DNA from 4 places in the Paenibacillus sp. FSL W7-1088 genome. Region 1 is predicted to be linked to each of the others. Evidence: riboswitches for the same ligand, from Rfam matches in the RefSeq annotation. Region 1 holds a riboswitch; each other region holds the start of a gene.

Region 1 (3,370 bases):
TAGGTCAAAGAATCCAGAAGTCGGATATTCAAAAGGGTGCCCTTCAATCACATTCTCGTGATTAAGGGACACCCTTTACTGTTTAATTTAGATTTAGTTGGAATCACATATGATGATGTGCAGCTACGCTTTGATTTTTATTTCAAAATGTAAAGTTCAACATCCTGAATACCAAATGTGCTCACGGATTGTTTGCTGCCAGGAATAAAGATATCGATCTTATGGCCTTTAATGGCGCTGCCCACATCACGAGCCGTAGCGACAAATGCCTGTTTTGGCAGTCCTGGGTGTGTATGACCTGTTACCAGTACCTTAGTTCCCAATGGAATAATACTTGGGTCTACTGCAATGGTTCCCAATTCGAGCGGGTTACCGAAGTAGTCCACAGCACCCCATCCTCCATTTTCGGAAGCGTCCGCGGAGTATGCTGTTGCTTTGACATCGACCGCTTTGCTGTAATCAAACGTTTTTCCCCAGGCTTGTACAACTTTACTATCTGCATTAACGTCAAGACTTGCAGTAGTGATCGTTTTAGCCTCCGTTTTAGCTTCTGCAGCAGAAGCTGTGTACGTTGTTTTTCCAGGAATCGTAATTTTCAAACCACCATAAATGTTGTAAGCTGAAATGTCATTGTTAGCTTTGATAAGAGCGTTAAGTCCAACTCCGTATTGTTTGGATAAGGTATAGAAGGTATCCCCCTCTTTGGCCACATGAACTGAATCAGCGTGAGCCGGAACGGCCTGAATGAGCATTGCTGCTGTCAGCAAAGCTGTTGCTGTTTTGGCTATACGTTTCTTGTTAATCATGGTCTTCCTCCCTCATTATGCCTGCGAAGTTAGTTGTCGGATTCGGATGGAGGAAACCACCCTATAGGTTCAATTACATTAAGAATTTATGTAGCCCTAATTCACCCCAAGCCGTGTGCAAATGATTCTTCCCCAAGCACACTCTGCATCGTTACATCCCCCGCACTCCCAACTCCGGAAGTTTCGGCAGGAACAAATATATCACAATTTTGTAACCAAGAGTCGTAGTAAATGTTACCATCTGTCTAATTCACTTCAACATCATGGCTGAATCTAAGCGGTTTTTTTCAAAAAAATGTCTATTTGAGCTTATATCGCTGATGACAGAAACGTTACTTTTTATGTTAATCCGTGCGTTTCCTTACATAACAAAACAATCCCTGCCGACGGGTCGTCGACAGGGATGTATGAGGGGATGAAATTCTCATCCAAAGTATAGATTTTGCAATTTCATCCTGATCTTCATCCTGAATAACTTGGATGTATTAGAGCACTTTAGCAAGGAAGTCACGTGTACGTGCATGCTTGGGCTCACCGAACACTTCAGCAGGCGTTCCTTCTTCTACAATTACCCCGCCATCCATAAACAGGATGCGGTCACCCACTTCGCGTGCGAAGCCCATCTCATGCGTCACAATAACCATGGTCATGCCGCCCTCTGCAAGCCGCTTCATAACATCCAGGACTTCACCCACCATTTCAGGGTCCAGTGCAGACGTTGGCTCGTCAAAGAGCATGACATGCGGCTGCATCGCGAGCGCTCTTGCAATAGCTATCCGTTGTTTCTGTCCACCGGACAGCTGATTTGGATAGGCGTCTTTTTTGTCAGAGAGGCCCACCGTCTTGAGCAAATCTGCACAGATTTGTTCCGCTTCATGTGCAGGCTGTTTCTTCACTTTAATGGGAGCAATCGTAATGTTCTGCTGCACCGTTTTGTGCGGAAACAGATTGAAATGCTGGAATACCATCCCCATTTTTTCACGAGTTGCATTAATGTTGTGTTTCGGGTCAGTGATCGAAACTCCCTCAAAGTTAATCTCACCGGAAGTAGGTTTCTCCAGTAAGTTCAGACAACGCAAAAAGGTACTTTTCCCCGATCCGGACGGACCGATGACCACGACAACCTCGCCTTTGCCAATCGTTACGTTAATGCCTTTAAGCACTTCGTTCTTATCATAGGATTTATATAATTGTCTAACGTCTATCACTTGCACCCAACTTCCTTTCCAGTCGACCCAGCAGTTTGGACAAAATGAACGTCAGCACAAAGTAGATGGCTGCCGCAATCAGGAATGGATTCATCCCTTGATACGTAATATTTTTGACCACACTTGCCTGGTACATAATGTCCACCATACCGATAACCGAGATAATGGAGGATTCCTTGATAATGGTCACGAACTCATTACCGATCGCCGGCAACACCGCTTTGAACGCTTGTGGGAGCACGATGAAGCGCATGGCCGCACCTCTGCCCATTCCTAGGGAACGAGCTGCTTCCAGTTGGCCGCGATCCACACCCTGTATACCAGCACGGAAAATCTCCGCAAGATAGGCACCACTATTAATGGATAGTGTGATAATCCCCGCCTGAAGCGGCGAAAATGTAATACCGAACGTCAAGGCAAGCCCGTAATAGATAATCATCAATTGAACCAGCATTGGTGTACCACGAATAACTTCAACGTAAGCTGTTCCAATCCAACGCAGAATTGAGACGTCATGCAGACGTAACAGACAGATGATCAAACCGATAATTACCCCGAATATTACACCGAGTGCAGACAGTAATAGGGTGTAACCCACACCTGTTGCATAAAAGCTTTTGTATTGCCAGAACACTTGAAAAATGTTTTGATCTTTTTTCACCTTGTCTGCCATCAACTGGCTTGCTTCAGTGACCATCTGATCGATTTTATTTTCGCTTTTCAGACGTTCGAGCGTTCCGTTCACTGCATTCAGCAATTCCGTATTGCCCTTACGAATCCCGATTGCCGCTTCGGCCTGCTCTTCATCCGGAATAGCCGGAGCTAGTCCAATCACATCATCCAGGTAACCGGCAGCTACCGTATCCTCAACGATTGCAGCATTTACACGATTGGTCTGCAATTGCAGTACGATATCAGATATTTTATCAAGTGCTGTCAGTTTTGCGCCGGGGATTCCCTGGCCAATCGTTTCCTGAATGGAGCCCTTTTGGACACCAATTTTTTCATTTTCCAGATCAGCCATGGTTGGATATTTATCTTTATCCGCATTGCGAATCATGATGACTTGCTTGGATTTATAATAGGTATCGGAGAAGTCAATGCTTTGTCTACGCTCATCCGTTGGCGTCATTCCAGAGATGACCATATCCACACGACCACTCTGTAACGCAGGAAGAAGTCCGTCAAAACCCATATCCTCTATTACAAGCTCTGCGCCTAGATCCGCAGCAATTTCTTTAGCAATCGAAATATCAAATCCGACGATTTGGTCTTTACCATCAATCACTTTATGGAATTCATATGGTGCAAAATCGGCACTTGTACCGAGCACCAGCTTTTTACTGCCTGAATTGC
Region 2 (3,370 bases), 2.0 Mb from region 1:
CTGACGATTGTAGGCTTGTGCGAAGAGTTGTCCTTCTCTTGGAAAGAACAATTTACACCGCATCAAGTGGAGTACCTTGAAGAACGTGTGATGTCCGCCAAAGTGCTTGATTTTTGGTTTGAGAAGAACGACAGCAAAGAGCACGCGCAGCGGTAACTTTCAGTCGGGACATACTTTCGAATGACATGACAGTCCAATACAGTCACGTGAGACCTAAATGACTTTTCATTTAGGTCTCTTTTTGTAAATAATTTTTTTGGGAAAGTAGGCGCCATGAATATGATCAGTGATGAAGAATTGGATGCACTGCGTTTATCGGGTGAAAAAGTAAGGGTAGTACGGGACGAAATTCAGTCCAATGATGTGACAGGCATTGTGGTTGCCTGGGACGGGGAGCAGGTGCTCATTCGCCGTCAGAATCGTCGTGTGGTCAAGCTGGACCGGAATTATCAGTATCAGTTGTTCAGCGAGCCACGTAAGAGTCCGCTCGAAGAATAGGACATGCGTTTTTTAGGTTCATTTACCATGGGTGTTTTGGCATAATTGCACCTCTCGGGTGAAAAGATAGGTACAGTGAGAGCTTGTAACATATCAGCCGAGAGGATGTGCGGTAACCATGACATTGATGAATGATAAGGTTCATGCCTATAAAGATCAGATTGGTGAATTAAGCGACGTGCTGCCAGCTGTGGTGAAGTCTTATCATGAGTTCACTGGAGAATGTTTTCAGGCTGGGGAAATTGATGCCAAGACCAAACAGCTGATTGCACTGGGCATTGGTTTGTTTGCAAACAATGAGGTATGTACGTTTTACCATGTGGAAGAGGCGCGTGCCAAAGGAGCGACCGATCAGGAGATTATGGAGACGGTTGCTGTGGCTGGAGCCGTAGGCGGAGGCCATGCGTTGTCTCAAGGTGCAATGAGAGTACAGAAGGCTCTACATTAAGTATAGAAGTCTACAGCACAGCGGATTTGTAAACAAAAGCCCCAAAACAAAGAGGAGGTCCCGGATTCACCCGGAGCCTCCTCTTTGCGCTATTTCCAATCAAACTTATATTTTGCCCAGCATTTTGTTATACATAAACTGACCTGTTACCCGGCGTGCTGTTACATAACGATCATTGAAATATGGATTGGATAATTGGGTGATGCTGACACCCTTACTGCTGGAAGCATGAGCGAACTGTCCGCCCCCGATATATACTCCTGTATGAGAAATGCCATTGCCCATCGTATTAAAGAATACCAGGTCACCTGTACGCAGATTAGCTTTGGATACCGGTGTTCCGGCCTTCGCTTGCTGCTGGGAAGTACGTGGTAATTCAATGCTATATTTGTTGAAAATATATCTCATAAATCCAGAGCAATCAAACCCGGCGAGTGTCGTGCCGCCCCATTTGTAAGGAATGCCTGTCATGTTGTTAACGACGGTGTTAATACTGCTTGCCTCTGTGCTTGCTGCACCGGATGTAAATAGAACTGCTGCTCCAAAAATAGAAATGATAAGCTTTTTCAAAATTGTTGTTCTCCCTTCGATGCCTACGGAGTTAGCTAAGGGTTCGGTAGAAGGTTCCCTATATTTCCTATGTATAAGAATAATTCACCCAAAATGGTTCCCCCGTTTTCAAACATGAAACTCGGCAAATGAATAATTAAGTTTTTGTAACCTTTTGAAACTATATTGCATAAATGCGAAAATGTCAAACCGATCTTGAACCCTTCTTATCATCTCAATGTTAACGGAATTATCGCTTTTTATGTAGAAATAACTCGAATGATGGGTTCTAATAAATGACAAAAAAGTAACTACTGTTTCAGAAGGAGAGAAATTGGACAATTTATTGGCTTTCTCACATCCAATTAGACGATAATTATAGGTTGTCCAAAGAATTTGTTACATGTTGTTGCAAATATTGACAAAATTCATCTTTTTGCATAGAATTCTTTTTGTGCATTCCATTTATTGGATTAAAAGAAATAGTTTGATTATAAAACAAATATAAGGGGGATAGATTAGCAGGGGAACAGTTTGCAGAAAATGAATTGAGGAGTGTTTCTAATCTATGTTGAAGGCAAAAACAAGGTTTGCATCTTTGGTTATGGCATGTACAATGGTTTTCTCCGTTGTCGGAATGGTATTTCAGCCTGCTGCTAAGGTCTCTGCTGCAGACGCCTCTGGAACGACAGCAAGTATCTCGGACATTTTGAAGAATCAACATCCAGACGGGGGATGGAAGAAGGATTACAAAGAAACAAGTGGTGAGTGGGCCAAATCTACGATTGATAACAAAGCTACATACTCAGAAATTAGAAGGTTAGCCAAGGAATTCAAAAAGACGAATGATCCGCGTTATTCGGCTGCTGCCATCAAAGGAATCAACTTTTTGCTGAATATGCAGTACTCCAATGGGGGTTGGCCACAGGTATACCAAAGCTCCGGTTATCACAAGCACATCACCTTCAACGACGATGCCATGATTAATGTCATGTACATGCTGGATGAAGTAGGTGCACGTAAAGGAGATTTCTCATTCATCGACAGCTCTCTTGCAGATCGTAGTAAAAAATCAGTTGCCAAAGGTGTAGAGGCTATTCTCAATACACAGGTTGTAGCGAACGGTAAACTGACTGCATGGGGGCAGCAGCATGATTCCAGTACCCTTAAACCTGCAGGCGCTAGGATTTATGAAGTGCCTTCTCTGAGTGCTGGAGAGAGCAGTACAATTGTGAAGTTTTTAAAAACTAGACCGGCTAACTCCAAAATTACTGCCTCCATCAAAGCGGCAGAAGCCTGGTTCAACAAAGTTAAAATTACTGGTTACAAGTATGTCAGAGAAAACGGAGACAGCCAACTCATTGCAGATTCAGGTGCAGCGCCAATTTGGGCACGTTTCTATGAAATTGGAACGGATAAACCAATCTTCGTAGGACGTGATGGGGTTGTGAAATACAAACTCAGCGATATCGATAAGGAAAGAAGAGGTGGGTATGCCTGGTACGGCAACTGGCCCTCCAAGATCTAATTTATAAAATGCTTTACACATGAGAAGAGGATAATTTTTTGTTGACACTAATTACCTGCACATGATATAGTATTTATTGTCGCCGCGATATAATTTCTCGGAGATAAGATATACGCGGTCGTGGCGGAATTGGCAGACGCGCACGGTTCAGGTCCGTGTGGGCTAACCCCCGTGGAGGTTCGAGTCCTCTCGACCGCATCATGTGCAACACGAAGAAAGGTTCCTAGAATGGCATTGCTGCCACTCTAGGAACCTTTTTTATCTGTTTACGGATCAGAGCGGTTGCTCATCCTGAATGTTTTTTCAACTATTCCTTCAACTTGAGCAAAGAAGAAGTTGATCTTTGT
Region 3 (3,370 bases), 3.1 Mb from region 1:
GGGTCATACTGCCAATCGCAGATGAGCTCCGCATGTTCTTCTTGCATGGGCACAACGTGAAACGTCACAGGGGCTTCATCCATACAAAACTGCACGCTCCTCTCATTGTGAACAAGCGATAATGATTTTGATTTGTCCATATCTATATCCATATGTCATTCCATATCTAAGCTTGTTTTCACTCTACAAAAGAGGCGTTCATTTGGCAAGTCCTCGTTTTAGAAAAAAAAGTGAAACAAAAGTTCCGGTAATTTCGTTTATATTATAGTAGGATGGGTAAAAACATGATAAGAGCACGGACGAAGCAATGAAAATAGCTCTAAAAAACTTAAACTTAGGTTTGATCGCTATCCCGAATGCTTTGAAGGAAACGAAGCACAAAAAAACCGCCGGATCCATTCCTGCGGAGAATGTACCAGACGGTTCTATTATGCTTCGTTACAGTAGTTTTATTGTTCCAGCATGACGTTGCTCAGCTTGTCCCTAGTCGATGGCCAATGTCTCATATGCGTCCGTGCTCATAATGCGTTTAGCGCCAACATAGCGGTTAGCCCAGTAGCTTTCACTTAATTCGCTGATGGTAACTCCTTTGGAAGAAGAGGAGTGTGCAAACTTTCCATCCCCTACAAAGATCCCTACGTGCGAGACCCCTTTACCCGTTGTATTGAAGAATACCAGATCACCTGGTCTCATTTCCATACGGGATACCGAATCACCCATGTCGAATTGTGAACTCGATTGGCGAGCCAGATCAATACCCAGCTTGTCGAATACATAACTTGTGAACCCAGAGCAGTCAAAGCCGTTAAGCGTTGTTCCTCCGCTTTTGTATGTAGTTCCCATTGCTGAATCAATGACTTGGTCCATTTTTGAATCTGCGAATGCGCTGCCTGCTCCAAGCGATAATGCAAATGTGAGGCTAAGTACAGCTGCGGTTAATTTCTTTTTAAACAAGAGATATACCCCTTCCAATGCCTGCGAGGTTAGCTTAAGGATTCGGTTGAAGGTCCCCTATGATCCCTCTGTTGCAAGATCAATTCACCCATAACTGGTTCCCCCGCTTCCCAGGTGCTAGGAATTTGGCTATGCTAGTTATGCACCTGCGAAATCAAGAAATGACGATTAAATTTTAAGTAGTTACAAATATGAAGGTAAAGATTACAAAGTTGTTACTAAAAACTCACTGCGATTATTGTAACAGAGGTATATCACTTTGGCAACGTTTAACAACAAAATTAGCAAAAAAAACCTCGACCTTTGACGGGGAAAGGTCGAGGTTTGCTTGTTTAAAGGCTTTTGATGAAAACAACTTTACATAGAGATGGTAACCATTTTTAACCGTGCACGTTAATCCTTGATCGAATTGGACTGCCATAACCGGAAATGGGCGCATATTTTCCATAGGCTTAGCAAGCACCGGGCAAGTGGATACGTCTGTTGTAGTATAAGACCAGTTAAACCCGTTAGTAACCATGAAGCTGAAGTAAAGGCACCAAAGACCAGCAGATGAAGGCCGCCCAGCATGACAGCGATGCCGATCAGAGTGATGACCTGGCGTAGTGCAATCCATAGAGCTTGAAACGTACCACGCGCTCCGCCTTCCCCATCAGGAGCTGAGATACCAAACTGCATGTAGAGCAGGATATGATGGATAACCCACCCGTATACAATCCAACCAGCAACATAGGGAATACCAGGCAAGAGCAGATGGAGGGAATGAAAACCTTCCATAAAGATAGAATAGAGCTTTGGTGCGAGCCAATAAGCAGGCAGCAGCAGCAAAAGGGTACGAATGGTGTAAAGCAACAGCATCGGTTTCCACAAATTTTTGATGCCACGAATGAATGGAATGCGCTCTTCCGAATGATTATAATGCTGGAGCGAGTAGAGCAGCCCTGCCTGAATGAGAGGGCTAATCAGCATCCGTAGCAGCAGCATAGCCCCTAAAATCCATAAATAGCGATGGACCTCCGGATTCGTTGTCAGGCCGAGTTGGCTCTCCATTTTGAATAAAATTGTACTGAGTTCCCCTACATCAGGGTCAGGATAACGCAGGAGCAGCGGGACCACAGCTGACTGAACCATTCGATAAAGAAAGTATCCCCATACTAATTGATAGAGAAATAAAAGTGCTGCAATGAACATATGCTGACGGACGAGAAACCAGCCTTCACGTATTTTCGCTTTCACTGTATCCACCTCACCATGACAGACTTCCGAATATGGCTTCTATAAGTTTGGTTGCACTCATGCTCCAGCGGGATTTGGTTGGCTCATCCAGTCCGGCTTTCAGAAAATTGTTCATATGATGGTTCTCCAGCACAATGGTGTACAGCGGATCAGTCATAGCCCAGGAAACAGGGGAAGTATAGGTCAGTTTGTAGGTAATGCGCTCCTCGCTGCCATCCCATTCTTTCGTCATGGTTTTCCCGTCTTCGAACATAATTCGAACAGGCACCTTCTTATATTCACTGCCTTTTTTCTGGACTGTTACAGACGACTCGTACAACGTTTGACCGTCTTTCAGGATAGGATTGATGGTGATCTTCTCCACTGCAAAGTCAGCCATGCCATCTCCATATACATATTGATTAAAATAATCGGTCCAGGATGTACGGGTCACTTGCTCCACGACCTTTTGAAAATCAGACGAAGTAGGGTGTTTGAAACGGTATTTCTTTACATAGGTCGAGAGAATACGCTCCATCGTTTTGGCACCAACCTGTTGTTCTATTCCGAGTAAAACAAGCTTGCCTCGTGTGTATACGTTCGCTGCATATTGATTCTGGGAATCAAACTTCCAGGAGTTCTGTGTCAGTGGAGCCGGAGAAGTAATGAGACCTGATTGTACAGGCAGATTCGGGATAAGTCCGTATTCCTGTTCCATCACTTTGTCTTCTGCATAGGAGGTGAATCCTTCGTCCAGCCAAGCCTCTTCGAATTCATTACTCGCAACCATGCCGTAAAAATACTGATGCCCAATCTCATGCACAACCGTGCGTTCCAGATCGTAACCAGGTGTAGAATCGTCCGCACCGAAGGCGGTGACCAAGGTAGGGTATTCCATTCCTCCTGCGCCGTTCCCCGATTTGGGCGGGACAACAATGGACAATGTGGAATACGGATAAGGGCCAAACCACTTGCTATAGTTGGATAGCGCCGCTTTGGCGGCGTAGAAATAACGTTCCTTCAGATCCTCATGAGCAGGGTCGAGATACAGCTTGATTCGAACACCTGGCACATTGGGAGCAGAGAAGGGTTCTTCCGCATAAACAAAATCAGGAGAGGCTGACCAGGCAAAATCATGCACATCATCGGCATAGAACTGATATATTTTTTCGCCGTTCTTCACAACCGCTTGCTGGGTTGG
Region 4 (3,370 bases), 2.7 Mb from region 1:
CTCTAAGATTGACTGGGGTGCGCTGGACATGGACGAGCTTGTCGATGAGGGCTGTACGCCACGCGTCATTGTGATCTGCGGCGGTGTATATGCCTTTAATCGCCATGCCTTCCAGACGCACGATGCTGGGATGCAATTGGCAGCGCATGAATGATTCGAGATCTTCAGCACTACGAATGGTACCTTCCGCGATATGGGCATCCATTCCGAAGGAATGGGTGAAGCCTCCGACCTGGATAGAGGAATCAAGCAGTTTGACGTAATCGAGCAGCTTATTCCCACGGTTCACAATCTTTCGCCTCCTACGTTCGTTAAATGTTATGTTAAATAACATTTATACTCCTTTTTGGTTCGTTTTATGTTTGTAAATCCGAATTATATGATATATATATTCACATAAATATCCGCTTTTTGTCAATAGTTTCTTGGTTGTTTAACTATAAAATCTATTTAATGTTATTTTATATAACTTTATAAGTTATGTTCTACTGAGAGAATATGAAGAGTGGTCATAAAGAAAGTAGAGTGATCAGCCTAATCGGATATACAAACGAGATCAAATTTAATCATATGCACTTCGTAGGAGAAAATGACGAGATTATACGATTTATGGGAGGAAAAGCGCAGTTAAAATAATATTAATAAAAATGCTTTACTTTTAAACATGAACCGGGTATAATCAATTCTGTTGCCGATTATTTACGACATGCGGTCGTGGTGGAATGGCAGACACGCTATCTTGAGGGGGTAGTGGGTGTATACCCGTGGAGGTTCGAGTCCTCTCGACCGCATCATAAGAACGATTAAGAAGAAGCTTCCCGTATGGGGAGCTTCTTTTTTTGTGTTTTTTACAGTAACCGGGTCCGAAAAAAAAGGTCATCCGATTCCCCTGAATGCATGCTCATGCTGTCTGCCGGGGTGGGATGGCCTTTACTTGTTATTTAAGCAATGCTTTGATGTCTGCTTCAATTTTATCAGGTGTTGTTTTGGGAGCATACCGCTTCACAACACGACCGTTCTGATCCACAAGGAACTTGGTGAAGTTCCATTTGATGGCTTTGGAGCCGAGTACGCCCGGTGCTTCTTTGGTAAGATGCTGGAATAGAGGGTGAGCGCTTGAACCATTCACATCAATTTTCTCAAACATCGGGAAGCTGACACCATAGTTCATCTGGCAGAACTCAGCAATATCGTCAGAGGAGCCCTTTTCCTGTGCAAACTGGTTGCTTGGAAAACCAAGAACTTCAAATGGGGAGTCTTTAAACTTGTCCTGAAGTTCTTGCAGACCTTTGAATTGAGGTGTAAGGCCGCATTGGCTTGCTGTATTTACGATAAGCAGTACTTTGTCACGATAGTTGGACATTTCAACTTCCTGACCGCGAAGGGTGTTTACTTTGTAGTCGTAGACTGACATGAAAATCGCCTCCATCTCATTTTCTTATATCCTCTATTATATTGATTGCAATTAAATATTGCAAAATTTATATTGCTTTTTTAACTCCATTTCAAGCTGTCGTGTATGATCTGTGACTGATTTGCTACCTTATTTTCGCTAGAGAGAGAATTAGAGAGCTTTGAAGAGATGGGTAGAGAATGGATGTGTTGTAAGCGCTATTATTGATGTGAAATGGCAAAAATCCGTCGATTCGGTGATCTGCGCAGACTTTACACCAATATGGCACGGGTGTATGATTCATATCGTAATTCCAATTTAAATTAAATTTTACATGAAAAACGAAACAAACGATAATATCGCTCTGATTATGATGATATAAGAACGATGTTTTAATCGCTGAGTTTCCATTCATTCATGGGTGGGAAACGGGGGAACCAACAGGATGAACTGTCCAGGACAGTGGGCATCCATGGGGTGAATTTTCCGGTGACAGCCGGAAATAGGGCGACTCTCGCGCCCGAATCCGTCAGCTAACCTCGTAAGCGTTAAAGGGAGAGGCAACAAGCCGTACGCTGGTTCATAGTGTCTTTTTGCTATGGATTATTGAAGAAGCGTCCGGGAGGCCTTGGTCCCCCACGCTTCTTTTTTGTTGTCTTTTCACGCCAAGGGAGGAACGAATGATGGATAAAGAGATGATCTTAGTGACTGCTCCAAATGAAGCAGGACGTAAATTTATCAAATTGCTGATGTACAAAAAAATGCCGTTTGCCGTTCTGACTAACAGTGCAGGGGAAGAGCGCAGGCTCCGGAGAATCGGTGTAGAGCATGTCATTCGCATGAACACGGCTGCAGCTCAGAAATGGTTTTTGCCGCAAGGCAGTGTCGGCAATGTTTTTATTTTTGAAAATAGCCTAAACCTAACCTGTCGATATTTGCAGATCTGCCGATCCTGGACATCCAAGTCCCTGTGTGTGATTACCGAACAAAGTCATCCCAAAGGGATCTATCGGGGAATGGGAGCAGACCGTATTGTATATTCCTTGAACGGGGAAGTTGGATTTCTGCTTAATGGCTAGTGACTCGTACTATTCCTGTGATTGATCCAGTGTCAGCTGCCTGTTATAATTGAAATCATGAATAAAACGGATTCTTGAGGAGACTCATGCATGATGGTGGGTCTTCTTTTTTATGGTTTGGGAAATAGGGATAATTTCCTGTGGCTAACGAGGAGGAATAGGCGTGCCGGATGTACGTGGAATACAATGGTTGTTCTTTGATGTGGGGGATACGCTCGTGGACGAATGGGAGCCGGTAGATGATATTATCGGTCAGTTCGTTCGTGAAGCTTGTGCGCTTGGTTATCAGGTGGAGATGCAGACGGTGCGAGACATATTTGCGGCCTCCTACCGAAATTACGAGCAATGGCCGATGAAATTGGCTATTCGTACTCTGATCAGCGATGAGGGGCACCGGGAACAGATACAGGAGAAGCTGAAGTTCCGCAAAGAGCTTGAGCGACCCTTCCCGTCAGCCGACGCTGTTCTTCAGACGTTGTCGCAGCACTATAAGATTGGTATCATTGCCAATCAGAGCCCGGGGACGGAAAATCGACTGAATAGCTACGGCTTGCGCAAGTATGTGGATGTGCTGGCCTGTTCGGCTGAAGAAGGAGTGTCCAAGCCTGATCCTGAATTGTATGCTGTAGCGTTGAAACAGGCGGGATGTAAACCCGAGGAAGCGGTCATGATCGGCGACAGGATCGATAATGATATTATTCCAGCTAAGAAGCTGGGTATGCACACGATCCGGATTTTGCAGGGTTATGGCAGGTTCCAGCCGGAGCTTGCGGATGCAGAACGTCCAGACTGGACGATTAAATCACTGGAGGAGCTTCTTCCATTGTTGATGGTAACTCCGAATTCGGACAACTAAATGAAGTGCGTTTTTTAAGATCCGGTTAGTATGGATCAGGTT

Evidence for each region. Region 1 has a riboswitch for cyclic di-AMP ahead of MKY42_RS19340 (3D domain-containing protein). Riboswitches for the same ligand answer to the same signal wherever they lie in the genome.
Region 2: another riboswitch for cyclic di-AMP. It lies ahead of MKY42_RS10965 (C40 family peptidase); the one in region 1 lies ahead of MKY42_RS19340 (3D domain-containing protein).
Region 3: another riboswitch for cyclic di-AMP. It lies ahead of MKY42_RS00535 (C40 family peptidase); the one in region 1 lies ahead of MKY42_RS19340 (3D domain-containing protein).
Region 4: another riboswitch for cyclic di-AMP. It lies ahead of MKY42_RS07350 (hypothetical protein); the one in region 1 lies ahead of MKY42_RS19340 (3D domain-containing protein).

Annotation. Positions count from the first base shown of each region.
Region 1 covers NZ_CP150216.1:4,324,729-4,328,098, forward strand. The annotation lists gene MKY42_RS19335 (polysaccharide deacetylase family protein) at 1-3, shown strand, start outside; gene MKY42_RS19340 (3D domain-containing protein) at 138-806, opposite strand; cyclic di-AMP (ydaO/yuaA leader) riboswitch at 809-1,005, opposite strand; gene MKY42_RS19345 (amino acid ABC transporter ATP-binding protein) at 1,292-2,014, opposite strand; gene MKY42_RS19350 (ABC transporter substrate-binding protein/permease) at 2,001-3,370, opposite strand, start outside.
Region 2 covers NZ_CP150216.1:2,361,265-2,364,634, forward strand. The annotation lists gene MKY42_RS10950 (hypothetical protein) at 1-156, shown strand, start outside; gene MKY42_RS10955 (hypothetical protein) at 280-498, shown strand; gene MKY42_RS10960 (carboxymuconolactone decarboxylase family protein) at 617-946, shown strand; gene MKY42_RS10965 (C40 family peptidase) at 1,052-1,516, opposite strand; cyclic di-AMP (ydaO/yuaA leader) riboswitch at 1,522-1,653, opposite strand; gene pelA (pectate lyase) at 2,064-3,023, shown strand; tRNA gene MKY42_RS10975 (tRNA-Leu) at 3,138-3,221, shown strand.
Region 3 covers NZ_CP150216.1:110,113-113,482, forward strand. The annotation lists gene MKY42_RS00530 (GNAT family N-acetyltransferase) at 1-83, opposite strand, end outside; gene MKY42_RS00535 (C40 family peptidase) at 484-954, opposite strand; cyclic di-AMP (ydaO/yuaA leader) riboswitch at 958-1,095, opposite strand; gene MKY42_RS00540 (hypothetical protein) at 1,348-2,190, opposite strand; gene MKY42_RS00545 (M1 family metallopeptidase) at 2,201-3,370, opposite strand, start outside.
Region 4 covers NZ_CP150216.1:1,644,348-1,647,717, forward strand. The annotation lists gene MKY42_RS07335 (urease accessory UreF family protein) at 1-334, opposite strand, end outside; tRNA gene MKY42_RS07340 (tRNA-Leu) at 709-791, shown strand; gene MKY42_RS07345 (glutathione peroxidase) at 938-1,414, opposite strand; cyclic di-AMP (ydaO/yuaA leader) riboswitch at 1,781-1,956, shown strand; gene MKY42_RS07350 (hypothetical protein) at 2,074-2,472, shown strand; gene MKY42_RS07355 (HAD family hydrolase) at 2,636-3,328, shown strand.